2 regions of the Marinobacter sp. VGCF2001 genome follow, and region 2 is predicted to be linked to the other one. Evidence: predicted binding sites of a transcription regulator. Region 2 holds the regulator's gene; the other holds the start of a gene.
What was found. Region 2 encodes FliA, which starts transcription of late flagellar genes. Its sites were predicted from a motif close to CTAAAGTTTNNNNNNNNNNNGCCGNTAA; they were not measured.
Positions count from the first base shown of each region.

Region 1 (3,838 bases), on a different contig from region 2:
TCCGGAATCTGGCGAATCACTTCCTGGGTTTGCTGATCAACCACCTTTACGATGGTCTGGCCCATTTCATTATCCACTTCAAACTGCAAATCCCGCTGCACGTTCTGAACAAAATCGTTCAGCTGGCTCACCGCCTGATCCAAACCCTCGCGTTGCGCTTCGCTGCGCTCCTTTAGCTGTTCCGCTTTGGAGGCTTCGTTGGCAACCTGGGTATTCTGAACCTGGCGAGCACCGGCAGTAGAAGCAGCAAGGTCAGGGGCGTTCCGGCCCTCGGCCTGAGATGACGACAGCGCCTTCACCGGGGCCTGATCACCGGCATTCACCAGCTTCAGGTTCGGGTTGTTCAGGTTAACGTCATTCATAGCTTTACCTCGCTATCCTCAAACGGCGGAAAACCGGAACCCGAGGGTTCCGGCTGTTACCGCTAGCCCCTTACTGCAGGAGGGACAGAACCTGCTGCGGACGGGCGTTCGCTTGCGCCAGGACCGAGATACCGGCCTGCTGCAGCACCTGGGACTTGGAGAGCTTCGCTGTTTCTGCGGCAAAGTCGGCGTCCAGAATACGGCTGTTAGAGGCGCTCAGGTTTTCCACTGAGGTTGCCAAGTTATTGATGGTAGACTCAAAGCGGTTCTGGACCGCACCCAGATCAGCGCGAGCCGAGTTGATAGCTTCAAGCGCACCATCTACCGCGTTGATAGCCTTTTCCGCACCAGGCACTGTACCAATATCAATAGCACTCAATGCCGTACCGGTCTTACCTATATTTTCATTAAAGGCAGCCAAGCCAGCACCAGAGATGACCAGCGAGTTATTAACTTCGTCAGAAGTAGTTTTGAACTCAATGTCAACATCTGAGGCGTTAACATCACCAGCTGTCGCACCAATACCCAAGCTCGTTAAATCAGTACCAGCTGAGGTACCTACAGCAATGTTTGCAGTAATATTACGACCATCGGCGGCGACCAGGTCGAGTTTACCGCCCTTGTCTTCAGCAATTACTCCAGTCACTGATGATACACTGTTAATTGCTTCTAGAGCCGCCCGACTATTTGCAGAGTTATCGCCATCCACTACTGCGACGTCGATATCAGTACCATTGATTGTTAGAACTGCAGTCCCAGCCGTGGTTACAGCAGTGCCACCAACTGCGGAAGTACCCGCCACCGTATTTACGTCAGCGGTAGCAGAAAGACCTGCCACTCCCGACTTATTAAGAGCCTCGGCAATATCTTTCGCATCTTCGTTAACGTCACCCAAATCTACTGCAGCATTACTACCAACAGTGACAGACAGATTACTTGCGCTAGCAGAACCAGTAACACCAACATCTGCTTTGCTAACACCAGTAAAGGTACCCAATGCAGAACTTCTGGCATTCGCAATGTTATCAACAGTGATTTTTTCACCAACATTGGCGCCGACTTGAAAGCTCTTTGCAGTAAACGTACCGTCCAGGACTTTGGTCCCGTTGAATGTGGTCTGCGTAGCAACACGATCCACTTCTTCTACCAACTGATCAACTTCCGCCTGAAGAGCAGCTCGATCAGATGCGCTATTGGTAGCGTTAGCAGACTGAACAGACAGATCCCGAATGCGCTGAAGATTGTTGGTAATTTCGTCTAAAGCACCTTCAGCCGTTTGGGCCAGCGAGATACCGTCATTGGCGTTACGCTGAGCGACACCCAAGCCTGATATCTGTGACTGAAAGCGAGTAGAAATGGCTAGGCCAGCCGCATCATCTTTGGCAGAGTTGATCCGCAGACCGGAAGACAGCCGCTCAAGCGCCTGATCATTCATTTTCTGGGAGTTGCCAAGCTGGTTTTGGGCAGTCAGTGACGCAACGTTAGTGTTAATACCGAGAGCCATAATGCTTCTCCTTCGACCGATGTCGTTCTTTCATGGAAAAGGTTTGGCGCCCAAGTTTTAAGTTGGGAGCGCCGCCCTGTTACTCCACTTAACGGCGCCTTGTGCGGTTGCTTTAGGAAAATTTTCGGGGATTTTGTAAAGGAATGTAAAACGTGGGTCTTGGGGTCAGCGCAGAGGGCACTTGGTGACGTGGAGTGGAACAAAAAAGCTCTAACGAGGACTTTGATGCCGTAGATATGCTTTTAGAGCCTCAGGCTGCATAAAGCTCCCTCTGGCCCGCCAAAACCGATTGCCAAAAATAAGGATTCGACAGTGAGGCCTCGGTGATCAGATCAACCGGGCGGTTAAAAAGATCTTCTAAATCCAGCTTCAAATCGAAGAGCGCAGCGGCAATCTCACGAGCAGATAGATCAGATTCGAACGCCACGAGAAAGTCGAGATCACTATCCTCCCGAAAACGTTCCGTAGCGGCCGAGCCAAACACAGCCAGAAAACTGACATGATGACGTTTACAAAGCTTCGTAAGCGCGCCTTTGTGCTCCTGAAACATCTCTGGCAAGGATGCCTGCATCGTCAAACCCATCTCTTGAGGCTCTGATTAGCTTCCATCATACCGCCACTGCTCGCAAATCAATACTTTCAAAGTCGCACCCCGGAACATTTTATGGCGTGAAATGCACCACCAACGCTCCCGGCAACCGGCAACCCCTTTCCTTCCCTCGCGCCATAATTCCGGCAATACCTAATCGCCCCTCCACTGTCAGCAAAAGAAATTAGCCAATAAAAACAGCCTAATAGGACTCAATTTTGAAACATGGCACACCCTTCGCTTAGTACACGGCAAAACGGCAATTTAACGAATTTCCGCCGGTGAGGGTTCCCCTTCAAGATCGGGCACCAGGCCTCCGGCACCTCTGAGCAGGGAGAATTGATATGCCTCAGGTCATTAACACCAACATTGCGTCGCTGAATGCTCAGCGTAATCTGAACGCCTCGCAGGGGCAGGCCAATACCGCACTTGAGCGCCTATCATCGGGCCTGCGCATTAACTCCGCCAAGGATGATGCGGCTGGTCTCGCCATCTCGGAGCGATTCCAGTCCCAGATTTCCGGCCTGAACCAGGCGCAGCGGAATGCCAACGACGGTATTTCCCTGGCGCAAACGGCTGAGGGGGCAATGGATGAGATTACCAATAACCTGCAGCGTATTCGGGAATTGGCAGTTCAGGCTGCTAACGCGACAAACAGCATCTCAGATCGTCAGGCGCTGGATCAGGAAGTTCAGCAGCGAATTCAGGAAATCAATCGTATTGCGTCGCAAACGTCATTTAATGGCCTGAAAGTTCTGGACGGCACCTTCAATACACAAACCTTCCAGGTCGGCGCCAATACAGGTGAGACGATTGACGTGAGCGGCCTTGACTCCAGAGGGAGTCAGATTGGTGCAACATTGGCCTCAACCGACGGATTCGCCACGGATACAATCACCCAAAATGAATCAGCAGCTCTGGATATCAGTTCCGATTTTGCATTCAGCGGTACGCCCCCCACTACCAACATTAGAGGAAGTATATCTGTTAATGGCGAAGTGCTTGATCTAACTGCCGCTGACTACGACACAACTGCAGAGCTTGCCGCGGCAATCAACACCCAGATTTCTGGCGAGACAGCTCTAGCCGGCATATCAATGATTTCCGATGGCACGGAACTGGTTCTCCGAAACACAACCGGAGCTGCCGTTGAGGCAAAGTTCAATCTGGTCGTGACGGATACCACCACAACGGAAATCAGTTACGCTGGCGGTGATAGTATTTCGGTTGGAAACCAACAGAACGACATCCTTGATATTTCAAGCGCAGATTTCACGAATGGTGGCACACTGAATGTCGGCGGAAACTTCATTGATATCACGGCTACGGGAACACTTAATACCGCCGGTGAATCGATTGCCACAGAGATTGAGAACGCCATTG
Region 1 is NZ_JBNFVX010000020.1:13,899-17,736, forward strand. It holds gene ACP2AU_RS15250 (flagellar protein FlaG) at 1-362, opposite strand, end outside; gene ACP2AU_RS15255 (flagellin) at 433-1,866, opposite strand; gene ACP2AU_RS15260 (nucleotidyltransferase family protein) at 2,117-2,437, opposite strand; gene ACP2AU_RS15265 (flagellin) at 2,800-3,838, shown strand, end outside.
Region 1: ACP2AU_RS15255 (flagellin) is a predicted target of FliA. The motif match lies at 1,955-1,982, and genes of this name have one in related genera.

Region 2 (12,881 bases):
AACCAACCGGGGGCCAATATCCTCAAGCGGCAGAATTTCGTCACTGAGCCCTGCTTTGGCCACCGCCATGGGCATACCATAGATCACAGAGCTTTTCTCGTCCTGCGACCAGATCACCGAACCGGATTGTTTCATCATCCGGCAACCATCTTTGCCATCGGCGCCCATGCCGGTCAGAATCAGACCAAGCGTCTTACCCGGAAAGCTCCTCGCCAGGGACCCGAAAGTAACATCCACGCACGGCTTGTAATTCAAACGATCATCGCCCGGAAGAATGCGAATCCGAGCCTGACCGCTGCGATTTTCGACCATCATCTGTTTGCCGCCCGGAGCCAGCAGCGCCAGCCCGGGACGAAGCACATCGCCATCTTCCGCCTGGCGCACCTCAATGCGGCACAGCTTATTCAGCCTCTCGGCAAAGGCCGGCGTAAAGCTGGCTGGCATATGCTGCACCAGAACCAGAGGTGCGGGAAACGAGGCAGGCAGATGTGTCAACACCTTTTGCAGCGCAACCGGCCCACCCGTGGATGTACCAATGGCAACCACGCCGTAGTGCTTTGTCGCGGTTTTACGACCAGACCTGCGAGCAGGCTCGGCGGCAGACGGTGCCTTATGGGATTCGGGCGCTGCCGGCCGGTTCAGCCGTGTACCGGAGCGTTCAGCCGGCTGACGGCGCGCCTCCGGCACGGCGGGTGCCGCCGGCTTCGGGGCGACCGTTGCTGCCCGGCCTCCCGGGCGACTGCCGGCAACATCCAGAATGCGCTGGATCAGAATCTTCTGAAGCTGGCTGGTATCCCGGGCGATTTCTTCAAAATTCTTGGGCAGAAAATCCACCGCCCCGGCCTCAAGGGCATCAAGCGTAACCCGCGCCCCTTCGTAAGTCAGAGATGAAAACATCAGCACCGGCACGGGGTGCTTGCGCATGATCTCTCTGACGGCCGAGATGCCGTCCATCACCGGCATCTCGTAATCCATGGTAATAACATCGGGACGCAGCTTTTCTGCCAGCTCCACCCCTTCGCGCCCATTGGTGGCAGCGCCTACCACTTTGATCTGGCCCGAAGCCGTCAGAATTTCCGTCAACCGTTTTCGAAAGAAGCCTGAATCATCTACGACCAGGACAGAAACTGTCATCCATTTCTCCTACACAATCCCGGAAATTCCTGTTCAGCCGTAATGCTGAAGGAGGCTCGGCACATCAATAATCAACGCGATACGACCATCGCCGGTGATGGTTGCGCCAGCCATACCTGGCGTCCCCTGAAGCGCCCGACCCAGCGGCTTGATGACCACCTCTTCTTGGCCAATCAACTGGTCCACCACAAAGCCAACCTGTTTCGTCCCCATGGCGACAATCACCACGTGCGCATTCTCCGGTTCGGCCTGGCCTGCCGCCCCGTGAACCAGCCAGCGCTTGATGTGGAACAGCGGGAAGACTTTCTCACGCACAACGATGCATTCTTTGCCATCAACAATGTTGGTTTTGGTCAGGTCCAGATGGAAAATTTCGACCACGTTCACCAGTGGCAATGCAAACGACTGATCGCCCAGCATGATCATCAGCGTCGGCATGATCGCCAGGGTCAGCGGCACTTTGATGATGATGCTGGTGCCCTTGCCCTTGTCAGACATGATATTGATCTGGCCATTTAACTGGCCGATCTTGGTTTTCACCACATCCATGCCGACACCCCGGCCGGAAACGTCTGAAATCTGTTCTTTCGTCGAAAAGCCGGCGGCAAAAATCAGGTTAAAACATTCGTTGTCGGTCAGTCGGTCTGCGGCATCCTGGTCAAACAGCCCCTTATCCACGGCCTTTTGACGCAGGACGTTGGGGTCCATTCCAGCGCCATCGTCTACGATCGACAGCAAAATGTGGTCCCCCTCCTGCTCTGCCGAGAGGGTCACTGTTCCGGCTCGCGGCTTGCCTGCGGCCTCACGGACATCCGGCGCTTCCACACCATGGTCAACGGAGTTTCGGACCAGATGCACGAGCGGATCAGCCAGGGCCTCAACGAGGTTTTTGTCCAGATCCGTTTCTTCGCCGTGCATGACCAGATTAACTTCTTTCTTCATGCTGCGGGCAAGGTCGCGGACAACCCGGGGGAAGCGGCCAAATACTTTCTTGATCGGCTGCATCCGCGTTTGCATCACAGCCGACTGCAAATCGGTGGTCACCACATCGAGATTGGCAACCGCTTTGTGCATATGTTCGTCTTCGCTTTCGGACCCCAGGCGCTGCAAACGGTTACGCACCAGCACCAGCTCACCGACCATATTCATGATGTCGTCAAGCCGCTTGGTATCCACGCGTACCGTCGTTTCTCCGGCAGGCGCAGCCTCCCGGGCGGGCGCGGGCGCCGGGGCAGATTTGGCGGCCGCTTTTTTATCGGCAGCAGGATCGGCTTTCTTTGGCTCGGGCCTGGATTTGGGCTCGGCTTTGGCAGCAACAGCCGGGTGTTCCGGCTGATGCCCGGCCGGGGTAGCACTCGGGCCAGCACCTTTGCCGTGGAGTTCGTCCAGCAGGTTTTCGAACTCGTCGTCGGAAATCAGATCCGCATTCCCGGAGGCAGCTTCGGAAGCGCTGCCCGGCGACTCTGCGGCCGGCGTCGATTCCTCTTCCACTGGAGCAGCCGAGAACTGACCTTTGCCGTGGAGCTGATCGAGCAGCGCCTCAAATTCATCATCAGTGATTTCGTCACTATCGGACTGGCTGCCGGTATCCGCTGGAGTGCTGGCGGATTCACTTGCTGCGGGTGTCTGGCCGTCGGATTTCTCGTCTGCCAATGCATCCAGCAACTGCTCGAATTCCTCGTCGGTGATATCGCCCTGGTCAGCGGCAGCAGTGCTTTCAGGCTCGGCTTCAGAGGCTTTTTCCGGTGAGGCATCGGCCTCCGGGGCATCGTCTGCCTCAGGTTTGGCCAGGTCGTTGAGGGCTGCGATCAGTTCATCCGGGGCAGGCGTTGGCTCCTCGCGGTTGCGAACTTCCTCGAACATGGCATTCACGTGGTCCAGCGCTTCCAAAACCACATCCATGAGATCCGAGGTGACCGTACGCTTGTGATTACGGAGGATATCGAACACGTTCTCCGCAGAGTGGCAGCAATTAACCAGCGCCTCCAGTTGCAGAAAACCAGCGCCGCCCTTGACGGTATGGAAGCCACGGAAAATGGCGTTCAGCAGATCGCTGTCGTCAGGATGCTGCTCCAGGTCCACCAGCTGCTCCGACAACTTTTCGAGTATCTCGCCGGCTTCAACCAGGAAGTCCTGCAGGATCTCTTCATCAGCATCTAACGCCATGCGTCACCCTCTTTATTATCAGAATCCGAGACTGGACAGCAGATCGTCTACGTCGTCCTGCCCCGAAACTACATCTTCCCGTTCTTCAGCCTTGATCTGGGGGCCCACCCCTTTCTCGGCCGATTCTTCGTTTTCTTCAATCTGGTGAACCGTGCCGGTCAACTGATCCACGTGACTGGCCATCACAACCAGACTGAGAAGGTTGTCTTCCACTTCCTTCACCAGAGCGGTGACTTTCTGGATAACCTGTCCGGTAAGATCCTGAAAATCCTGGGCAAGCAGAATTTCTGACAAATTCTGGTAAAGGTTGTCAGAATCCGAGCTCAGACTGACGAAGAATTTATCGATACGGCCGTACAACTCCCGGAACTCTGCCGGTTCCATCTCGCGTCGGCGCAGCCTCTGCCATTCATCCCGCAGGACCACAGCCTCGTCCCGCATGGCATGGGCCACTGGCATACTTTCCTCCACCAGATCCATGGTCCGGTTCGCCGCCTGCCCGGTCATCTGTACGACGTAGGCCAGGCGATCCGAGGCATCGCTCATTTTCGACAATGCCTCTTTCTGCTCGGCATTGCGCGGGTCTATCTGAAAATTCCGGATTGCCTCATGGAGGCTGCGAGTCAGTCGCCCCACTTCCCGGTACAGACTTTGATCCCGAACCTCACCGAGTTCATTGATCAGAGTCATCGCCTCAGCATAATTCCCGGCGTTAACGTTCTCGACCAGGTCGGCAGCCTGCTTCTGCAGCTTCTCAGCCACCTCAGGATCAAGGCTCTGATGGTTCTGTTTGCTATCACTCATGACGAGCCATCCGACCTCTGGTTACTGGATTCGTTCGAAGATTTTCTCGATCTTTTCCTTGAGTACGGCTGCCGTGAAGGGCTTGACCACATAACCGTTCACCCCGGCCTGGGCCGCGGCGACAATCTGGTCCCGCTTGGCTTCCGCTGTCACCATGAGGACTGGCAGGCTCTTCAGATTTTCATCAGCCCTGACCGCTTTGAGCAAGTCAAAACCCGACATACCGGGCATATTCCAGTCCGTCACCAGGAAGTCGTACTTTCCACTTTTGAGCATGGGTAACGCCGTGTTGCCATCGTCAGCTTCATCCGTGTTAGTGAAGCCAAGATCTCGAAGCAGGTTCTTGATGATTCGTCGCATCGTGGAAAAATCATCCACGATGAGGATTTTCATATTTTTGTCCAATGGGACCTCCAGTCAGTAACACCCGGAATTCATTCAGCCTTTTGAAAGTCTAGCAGGCTGCTACCTTAACCGCTTATTGTGTGGCGTTTGCGCACGTTGTAAAGCACCGGTTACCAAAAGCTACACAGCGAACAGGAACACTGCGCTTTGTCCGTCAGGCTTTGCCATCATCCTGCCAATCGGATAGCCGACCGCGCAGGCGCAGTGCTGCCTGGCTATGAATCTGACTCACCCGGCTCTCGCTGACCCCCAGCACCGCCCCGATTTCCTTCAGGTTCAGCTCTTCCTGATAATAAAGGCTCAATACAAGCTTTTCCCGCTCAGGCAGTTGCTCAATGGCTTCCGCAAGACTCCGCTGAAACGCACCGGACGCAATCCCGTCGAGGGGATTATCACTGCTCTCCGCTTCTTCTATCGGCAGCTCACCGGATTCATTGAGCTCATCGAGGCTAAAAAGTCGGCCACTGTTGGCGTCCGCCAGGGACGCGTAGTATTCGTCGAGGCCGGTACCCAGCTCCTCGGCTACCTCGGCGTCCTGGGCCTCGCGCCCGGTACGGTCTTCTACGGCCTTGATAGCGCTGGCAATACGCCGGGAATTACGGTGCACGGAACGGGGCACCCAGTCGCCTTTGCGGATTTCATCCACCATGGCGCCACGTATACGGATACCGGCATAGGTTTCAAAGGTTGCGCCCTTGCCCGAGGTGTATCGCTGTGCCGCCTCCAGCAACCCGATCATGCCGGCTTGCATGAGGTCTTCCAGCTGGACAGACGCAGGCAGCCTGGCCATCAGATGAAGGGCGATTTTCTTGACCAGTGGCGCATGCTCTTCAATCAGATCAGAAGGATTGGCAGCACCAGCGTGATGGTAAATTCCCAGATTTTTCGCCAATGTCATGTATCCGGTTTTCTTGTAGGACTGGATTCAGATCAGACTTCGACGAGCCGTTCCACGAAAAACTCCAGGTGGCCACGGGGGGACGACGGTAACGGCCAGCTGTCCACCTTTTCAGCCAACGCCCGGAGGGCGATGGAAGCTTTCGCCCGCGGGTAGGCATCCAGCACGGCTTTCTGCCTTTGAACCGCTTTCTTGACGGCCTCGTCGTAAGGCACGATACCCACGTATTGTAGTGCCACATCCAGAAAACGCTCGGTGACCCGGGTCAGTTTTTCAAAGAGATGACGCCCTTCCTGCTCGTTACGGACCTGGTTTGCCAGGATGCGGAAACGGTTGGTGCCATAGTCCCGGTTCATCAGCTTGATCAGAGCGTAGGCATCGGTAATTGATGTGGGCTCATCACAGACCACCAGCAGAAGCTCCTGGGAGGCCCTGAGAAAACTGACCACCGACTCCGAAATGCCGGCCGCGGTATCTACGATCAGGACGTCGATCTGGTCTCCCAGTTCGCTGAACGCGTTGATCAGCCCCGCGTGCTCCATGGCACTGAGCTGGGTCATGCGCTGGGTTCCGGACGATGCGGGCACGATTTTGATGCCACCAGGACCATTTACCAGCACTTCCTTGAGGTCGCAGTCGCCGTTCAGGACATCCTGGAGATTGCGATTGGCGGTGATGCCGAGCAAAACATCGATATTGGCAAGGCCCAGGTCCGCATCCAGCAAGACCACCCGCCGCCCCTTCTGAGCAAGGGCGATACCGAGGTTGACCGAAACGTTGCTCTTACCGACACCGCCTTTGCCGCCGGAAACCGCAATCACCTGAACCGGATGTGGTCTGCTCATACTGTTATCAGTCTCTCACTACGTTCTTGGTCGGGCACGAGGCCGATGTTGTGTCGGTTGCCAGCATAACTCAGGCGCCTTCTGCAATGGCCTCGGCACCCTGTACCGTCCTGAGCCGTTCGACACCCAGGCGAACCAGCGGAACCGCTGACGCACGGTGAAGATCCTCGGGTATTTTCTGGCCGTCTGTATACCAGGCTACCGCCAAACTGGTTTCCATAACGAAACCCAACGCCTCGCCCAGTGTTAGCGCCTCATCGATCTTGGTGATGATGCAGCCTGCAAGATCCGCCATCTTATAGCAATGCCAGACGGATTTCATGATGCGTGGCTGACTGGTCGCCGAGACCACCAGATGCGTACGGATATTGTGGTCGCAGCGGGCGAGATCTGCCAACTGTTCCTGATACCCCCGGTCGGCACTGGTCAGGCCGGCAGTATCGATGAGCACCAGATGGCGATCGGAAAGCTCTCCCAGGATATCGTCGAGCGTATGGCTTTCATCAACCACACGGACCGGCACATTCAGAATACGGCCGAACACGAACAACTGTTCATGGGCGGCAACCCGATAACGATCGGTGGTTACCAACGCCAGGGAATCAGCCCCATGTTCGAGGACGTAACGAGCCGCCAATTTGCCAATGGTCGTGGTTTTTCCGGAACCGGTGGGCCCGACCAAAGCATAGATGCCGCCAGCCTCCAACCAGTCCTCCCGGCCAGTGCGCACACCGGTGGCAAGCATTTTCAGTGACTGCTTCCAGCCATCCTCCAACCGCCCCGTGCGATGCCTGCGGGCAAGCGAACCAGACAGGTCTGCCCCCAGACCAAACTCCTGCAACCGCTCGGCCAACCGCTGCTGAACCGGATTACACCCTGGCTCCGACGGTTGGGCAGGGGCAGTGCGGCCACTCACCAGGTCGCGCAGCGAACTGATTTCCGCACGCATACTCGCTAACTCGTCAGCGTAACCGCCGGCACCGGCATCGGCCTGGCTTTCCGCCTTCGCATCAGAGAGCAGCGACGAAAAGTCGGCAGCGTCAACGGCGTCGGCCTGCGGAGTACCGCCGCCCGCCCGCTTTTCCCGGACCTCGCGAATGCGACTCCTGGAACGGTTGAGCTCGGCCTCCAACTGGCGATGCTGGTCGGCTTGCATTTCCGCCAGGCGTGAACCGTTAGTCGCGTCTACGGCTTTATCGCCCAAACGCTGGCGCGCCATGTTTTCGTCGTAGTCGAGCGCTGTCACGATTTCGACACCGCCATCTACCCGGCGATTAGACAGAATAACGGCATCCGGCCCCATTTCATGACTTACCTGCTTGAGAGCCTCTGCCATGGATTGTGCAAAAAACCGTTTTACTTTCATGCTATTTCATCCTCCCGCCGGCAAACCCGTTGGTTTCCCGTGATACTCCGCCGGCTTATTGACCGACCGAGGCGACTATCGTGATCTGTTTGTTATCCGGGATTTCCTGGTACGAGAGCACGTGCAAGCGCTCTACTCCATAGCTGGCAAACTTCGCCAGCACTGGCCGCAAGGGCCCGGAAACCAGCAGGATGGCTGGCTTGCCGAGCATCTCCTGGCGCTGCACGCTGTCTTGTAAGGAGCGCTGCAACTTTTCCACCATATTGGGCTCGAGTACCAGACCGATGTCATCCTGACCGCCGGATTGTTGACTCTGTTGAACAGACTTCAGCAATAACTGTTCCAAGTCTGGGTCGAGGGTAATCACAGGGATTTCGGCATCGTTTCCGCAGATACTCTGAACAATCATCCTCCGCAAAGCCTGGCGAGCCACGGTGGTCAGCAGTTTCGGGTCCTGGGTACGGGGATGCACGTTCACAATAGCCTCGGCAATCGAGCGCATATCCCGAACCGGCACTTCCTCTTTCAAAAGGTTCTGCAAAACCTTCAGCAGAATGCTGATAGAAATAGTGGTCGGCACCAGCTCCTCGGCCAGCTTGGGCGAGATCTTCTCCAGCTGATCCAGCCATTTCTGGGCCTCTTCATGGCCAATCAGCTCATGGGCGTGTTTCTGCAGGATCTGGTTCAGATGGGTGGCCACAACGGTGCTGGCATCGACGACGGTGTAGCCAAGCGTCTGGGCCTGGTCCTTCTTGTCGGACTCAATCCAGATCGCGTCCAGACCGAAGGCCGGATCTTTACCGGCTATACCTTCGACTTTGCCAAACACCTGCCCTGGATCGATCGCCAATTCCCGCTCGGGATGAATCTCGGCCTCCGCAATGGTTACGCCCATCAACGTGATCCGGTAAACGTTTGGCATCAGGTCCAGGTTGTCACGAATATGTACCGAGGGCATCAGAAAGCCGAGATCCTGAGACAGCTTCTTGCGCACCCCTTTTATCCGACTCAGCAGCTGCCCCCCCTGGGATTTATCCACCAGCGGAATCAACCGATAACCCACTTCCAGCCCGACGATATCGACCGTTGCAACATCATCCCAGCCCAGTTCCCGGGTCTCACCTGGCGCCGGCAAGGCCTGCCCCTCGCCGCCCTGTCTGTCCGGCGAGATTTCAACACCCTGCCGGGCAGCACCACCGGACATACCTCCGTGACCGACAAAACCACCCTCCTCTTCAATGGTTTGCTGTCGCTTCTGCCAGATAAACCAGGCGGCAACCGCCGCCATCGCGCCAAGACCGAGAAATGCAACGTGGGGCATACCGGGAATCAGGCCCAGAAGTATCAGAATACCGGCTGCGATCCCCAGCGCCTTGGGTGCACTGAACATTTGCTGGATAATCTGCCCGCCCATGTCCTGGCTGGATGTCACCCGCGTAACCATGATCGCCGCCGAGGTGGAAAGCAGCAGCGACGGAATCTGCGCCACCAAGCCGTCACCGATGGTGAGCAAGGCATAACGTTCCATCGCCAAGCCAAAATCCAGCCCGTGCTGCAACATACCGATGGCAACGCCACCCACAATATTGATCGCCAGAATCAGCAAACCCGCAACGGCATCGCCTTTCACAAACTTTGAGGCACCGTCCATAGAGCCGTAGAAGTCTGCCTCCTGGGCGATTTCCGAGCGCCGGGCCTTGGCATCCTCCTGATTGATCAGGCCGGCGTTCAAATCCGCATCGATGGCCATCTGTTTACCGGGCATGGCGTCAAGCGTAAAGCGTGCGCTGACTTCAGAAACCCGGCCGGCACCTTTGGTGACCACCAGGAAGTTAATAATCATCAGAATCGCAAACACCACCAGGCCGACCGCATAGTTTCCGCCAATCAATACGGCCCCGAAGGATTCGATCACCTTACCGGCAGCATCCCCACCCTCATGGCCATTCAGCAACACAATCCGGGTGGAGGCGACATTCAGGCCCAGGCGCAACAGCGTTGCTACCAGCAACACGGTTGGAAAAGCGGCAAACTCCATGGGCCGCAGGGCATAAACACAAACCAGCAGGATGACGATAGACAGGGTAATGTTGAAGGTGAAGAACACGTCCAGCAGAAACGCCGGCATGGGCAAAATCATCATGCCGAGCAGCCCCATCAACATCAGGGGCACACCGAGATTGCCCCGCGTCAGGGATTTGACGTTGTTAAGGACGAGCGCTCTGTCCATTCCGGATTTGTCTCCACGTATCTGGGCTAGCGGGTAATTTCAGGGACGAAAATCTGACACCGCGCGTTGCTTTTCGGAGGCAGTCGCAAGAACCGTACCAGCCCTGTCACAATTTGATGCTCCAGGCGTGTTCAACGCCTGACGCAGCGGCCCAGATACGGTATCCTTGCGCCATTTGCAATACGACAATCCAGCCAGAACCCCGAACACGCAGGTGACCCCATGCCAATCCACGAAGTGAAGCACCCCTTGATCCGCCACAAGCTAGGCCTCATGCGCCGCGCCGACATCAGCACGAAGAACTTTCGGGAGCTGGCACAGGAAGTCGGGGCGTTGCTGACCTACGAGGCCACCAAAGATTTCAACCTTCAGGAAAAGACCATCGAAGGCTGGGCCGGCCCGGTTCCGGTGGAGCAGATTCACGGCAAAAAGATAACCATCGTCCCCATCCTCAGAGCAGGCCTGGGTATGCTGGACGGCGTCCTGAGCCTGATTCCGGTTGCCCGCGTAAGCGTGGTTGGCCAGATCCGTAATGAGGACACACTGGAAGCCGAGACCTATCTGGAAAAACTGGTGGGCGAACTGGATCAGCGCATGGCACTGATCATCGACCCCATGCTCGCGACCGGTGGCTCGATGATTTCGACCATCGATCTGCTGAAAAAAGCAGGAAGCACTGAAATCCGCGCCCTGGTTCTGGTCGCGGCCCCGGAAGGCATCGAAAAGGTTCTGGAAAAGCACCCGGATGTGTCTATCTACACCGCGTCAGTAGACGATTGCCTGAATGATAAAGGCTACATCCTGCCGGGTCTCGGTGATGCCGGCGACAAAATCTTCGGCACCAAGCAGAAGGACGTCTGAGTATGCAGGAACATACAAACGAGCCGGTCTGGAAGCAGGCTATTGCAGGTTCCCAGATGCTGCTGGTTGCCTTTGGCGCGCTGGTGCTGATGCCGTTGATTACCGGGCTGGACCCGAACGTGGCACTGTTCACCGCCGGTATCGGCACCCTGATTTTCCATATCGTCACCGGCGGCCAGATTCCGATCTTCCTGGCGTCATCGTTTGCCTTCATCGCACCGGTCCTGGCATCCAAAGGCCGCTTTGGGCTGGAAGAGACGCTGGGCGGCCTGATGGCAGCCGGCATTCTTTATATTCTGCTCTCCGGTGCCATTCGTCTGCGAGGCACCGGCTTTATCACCCGCCTGTTGCCCCCCGTCGTTATTGCTCCGGTGATCATGACCATCGGGCTGGGGCTGGCTCCCGTTGCGGTGTTCATGGCCACCGGCAAAACCGGAGACGGCCAGACCCAGCTGGTGCCCTACAACACCGCGATCTGGATCGCGATGATCTCATTGGCAGTGACCATTATCATGTCGGTCTGGGCCAGGGGTATTTTCCGGCTGGTCCCGATCATGTTCGGCGTCATCGTTGGCTACATTCTCTCTGCCATCATGGGCATTGTAGACACCACGCCGATACAGCAGGCCGAGTGGCTGGCCGTACCCAACTTTGTGGCACCGGCTTTCAGCTGGGGCGCCATCCTGTTCATGATTCCGGTTGCCATTGCCCCCGCCATTGAGCACATCGGCGACATACTGGCCATCGGCAATGTCACCCGCAAAAACTATCTTGAGAAACCCGGGCTGCACCGCACCTTGCTTGGTGATGGTCTGGCCACCAGCGCGGCGTCTCTGCTGGGGGGCCCGCCCAATACCACGTATTCAGAAGTGACCGGTGCGGTCATGCTCACCAAAAACTTTAACCCGAAAGTAATGTGGTGGGCCGCAGTCGTTGCCATTGTGCTGGCCTTTGTCGGGAAGTTCGGCGCCGTGCTGCAAACGATTCCGGTACCGGTTATGGGCGGCATTCTCTGCCTGCTGTTTGGCTCTATTGCTGTGGTTGGCCTGAACACCCTGATCCGCCACCAGGTGGATCTGTCCCAATCCCGTAATCTGGTAATCGTTGGCGTCACTCTGGTGTTCGGTATCGGCAACATGGCACTGGGCCAGTTGGAAGGCATCGCCCTTTGCGCGGTCGTGGCCATCATTCTGAACCTGATCCTGCCCGGCGAGCGCGAAGCCTGGGGCAAGCGGATTCACGAGCAAGAAACCAACTGACGCCTTGGGCAAGGTTGTGGACCTCTATTCCGGTTTGCAGGAATAGAGGTCTTCAGATATCCCGGCGCATTTCAGGAGGTATCGGGAAGTCCGGCATACCGGGTTTCGGCCCACGGCCCTTGCGGAACTGGCGCAGCTGGAAAAGATAAGCCAGCACCTGCGCAATCGCCATATACAACCCATCCGGAATCTCGTCGCCAATGTCGGTATTGTGGTAAACCGCCCGAGTCAGTGGCGGCGTCCGCAACACATCAACCTTGCTCTCTCTGGCAATTTCCATAATCTTGAACGCAACTTCATCCGCACCCTTGGCCACCACCACCGGCGCACCCATAGAGGCCTGGTCGTATTTCAACGCCACAGCGTAGTGAGTGGGGTTGGTAATCACCACATCCGCTTTGGGAACGTCCTGCATCATCCGGCGCTGGGCCATTTCTCGCTGGAGCTGGCGAATCTTGCCTTTGACTTCCGGCTTGCCCTCGGTGTCTTTGTATTCGTCTTTGACCTCTTGCTTGGTCATGCGCAATTTTTTCTGGTGATCGTAAATCTGGAAAGGCACATCGATTGCCGCAATGGCAATGGTGGCGCAGGATAATGCGAAGAAGCTCCAACCCAGCGTCCACAGGACGTGCCTCATGGCCGGTACGGCGGGCTCTTCGGCAATGGCGAGCAGGTCCTCGGTGCGCAGATTCAGGATCAGGATGGCCACAGCCATTACCAACCCGACTTTGGCAATGGCTTTGACCAGTTCAATCAGCGAACGCATGGAGAACATCCGCCCAAGCCCTTTGATCGGGTCCATCCGGTTGGCCTTCGGGGCAATGGCCTTGCCGCTGAACAGCAGCCCACCAATACCAATCGAGCCCACAATCGCGGCAATCAGCAGCATCACCAGAATCGGCGATAGCGCCCA
Region 2 is NZ_JBNFVX010000001.1:599,774-612,654, forward strand. It holds gene ACP2AU_RS02795 (protein-glutamate methylesterase/protein-glutamine glutaminase) at 1-1,134, opposite strand, end outside; gene ACP2AU_RS02800 (chemotaxis protein CheW) at 1,168-3,300, opposite strand; gene ACP2AU_RS02805 (protein phosphatase CheZ) at 3,319-4,104, opposite strand; gene cheY (chemotaxis response regulator CheY) at 4,126-4,509, opposite strand; gene ACP2AU_RS02815 (RNA polymerase sigma factor FliA) at 4,664-5,407, opposite strand; gene ACP2AU_RS02820 (MinD/ParA family protein) at 5,440-6,252, opposite strand; gene flhF (flagellar biosynthesis protein FlhF) at 6,323-7,618, opposite strand; gene flhA (flagellar biosynthesis protein FlhA) at 7,674-9,848, opposite strand; gene upp (uracil phosphoribosyltransferase) at 10,071-10,709, shown strand; gene ACP2AU_RS02840 (uracil-xanthine permease family protein) at 10,712-11,968, shown strand; gene flhB (flagellar biosynthesis protein FlhB) at 12,021-12,881, opposite strand, start outside.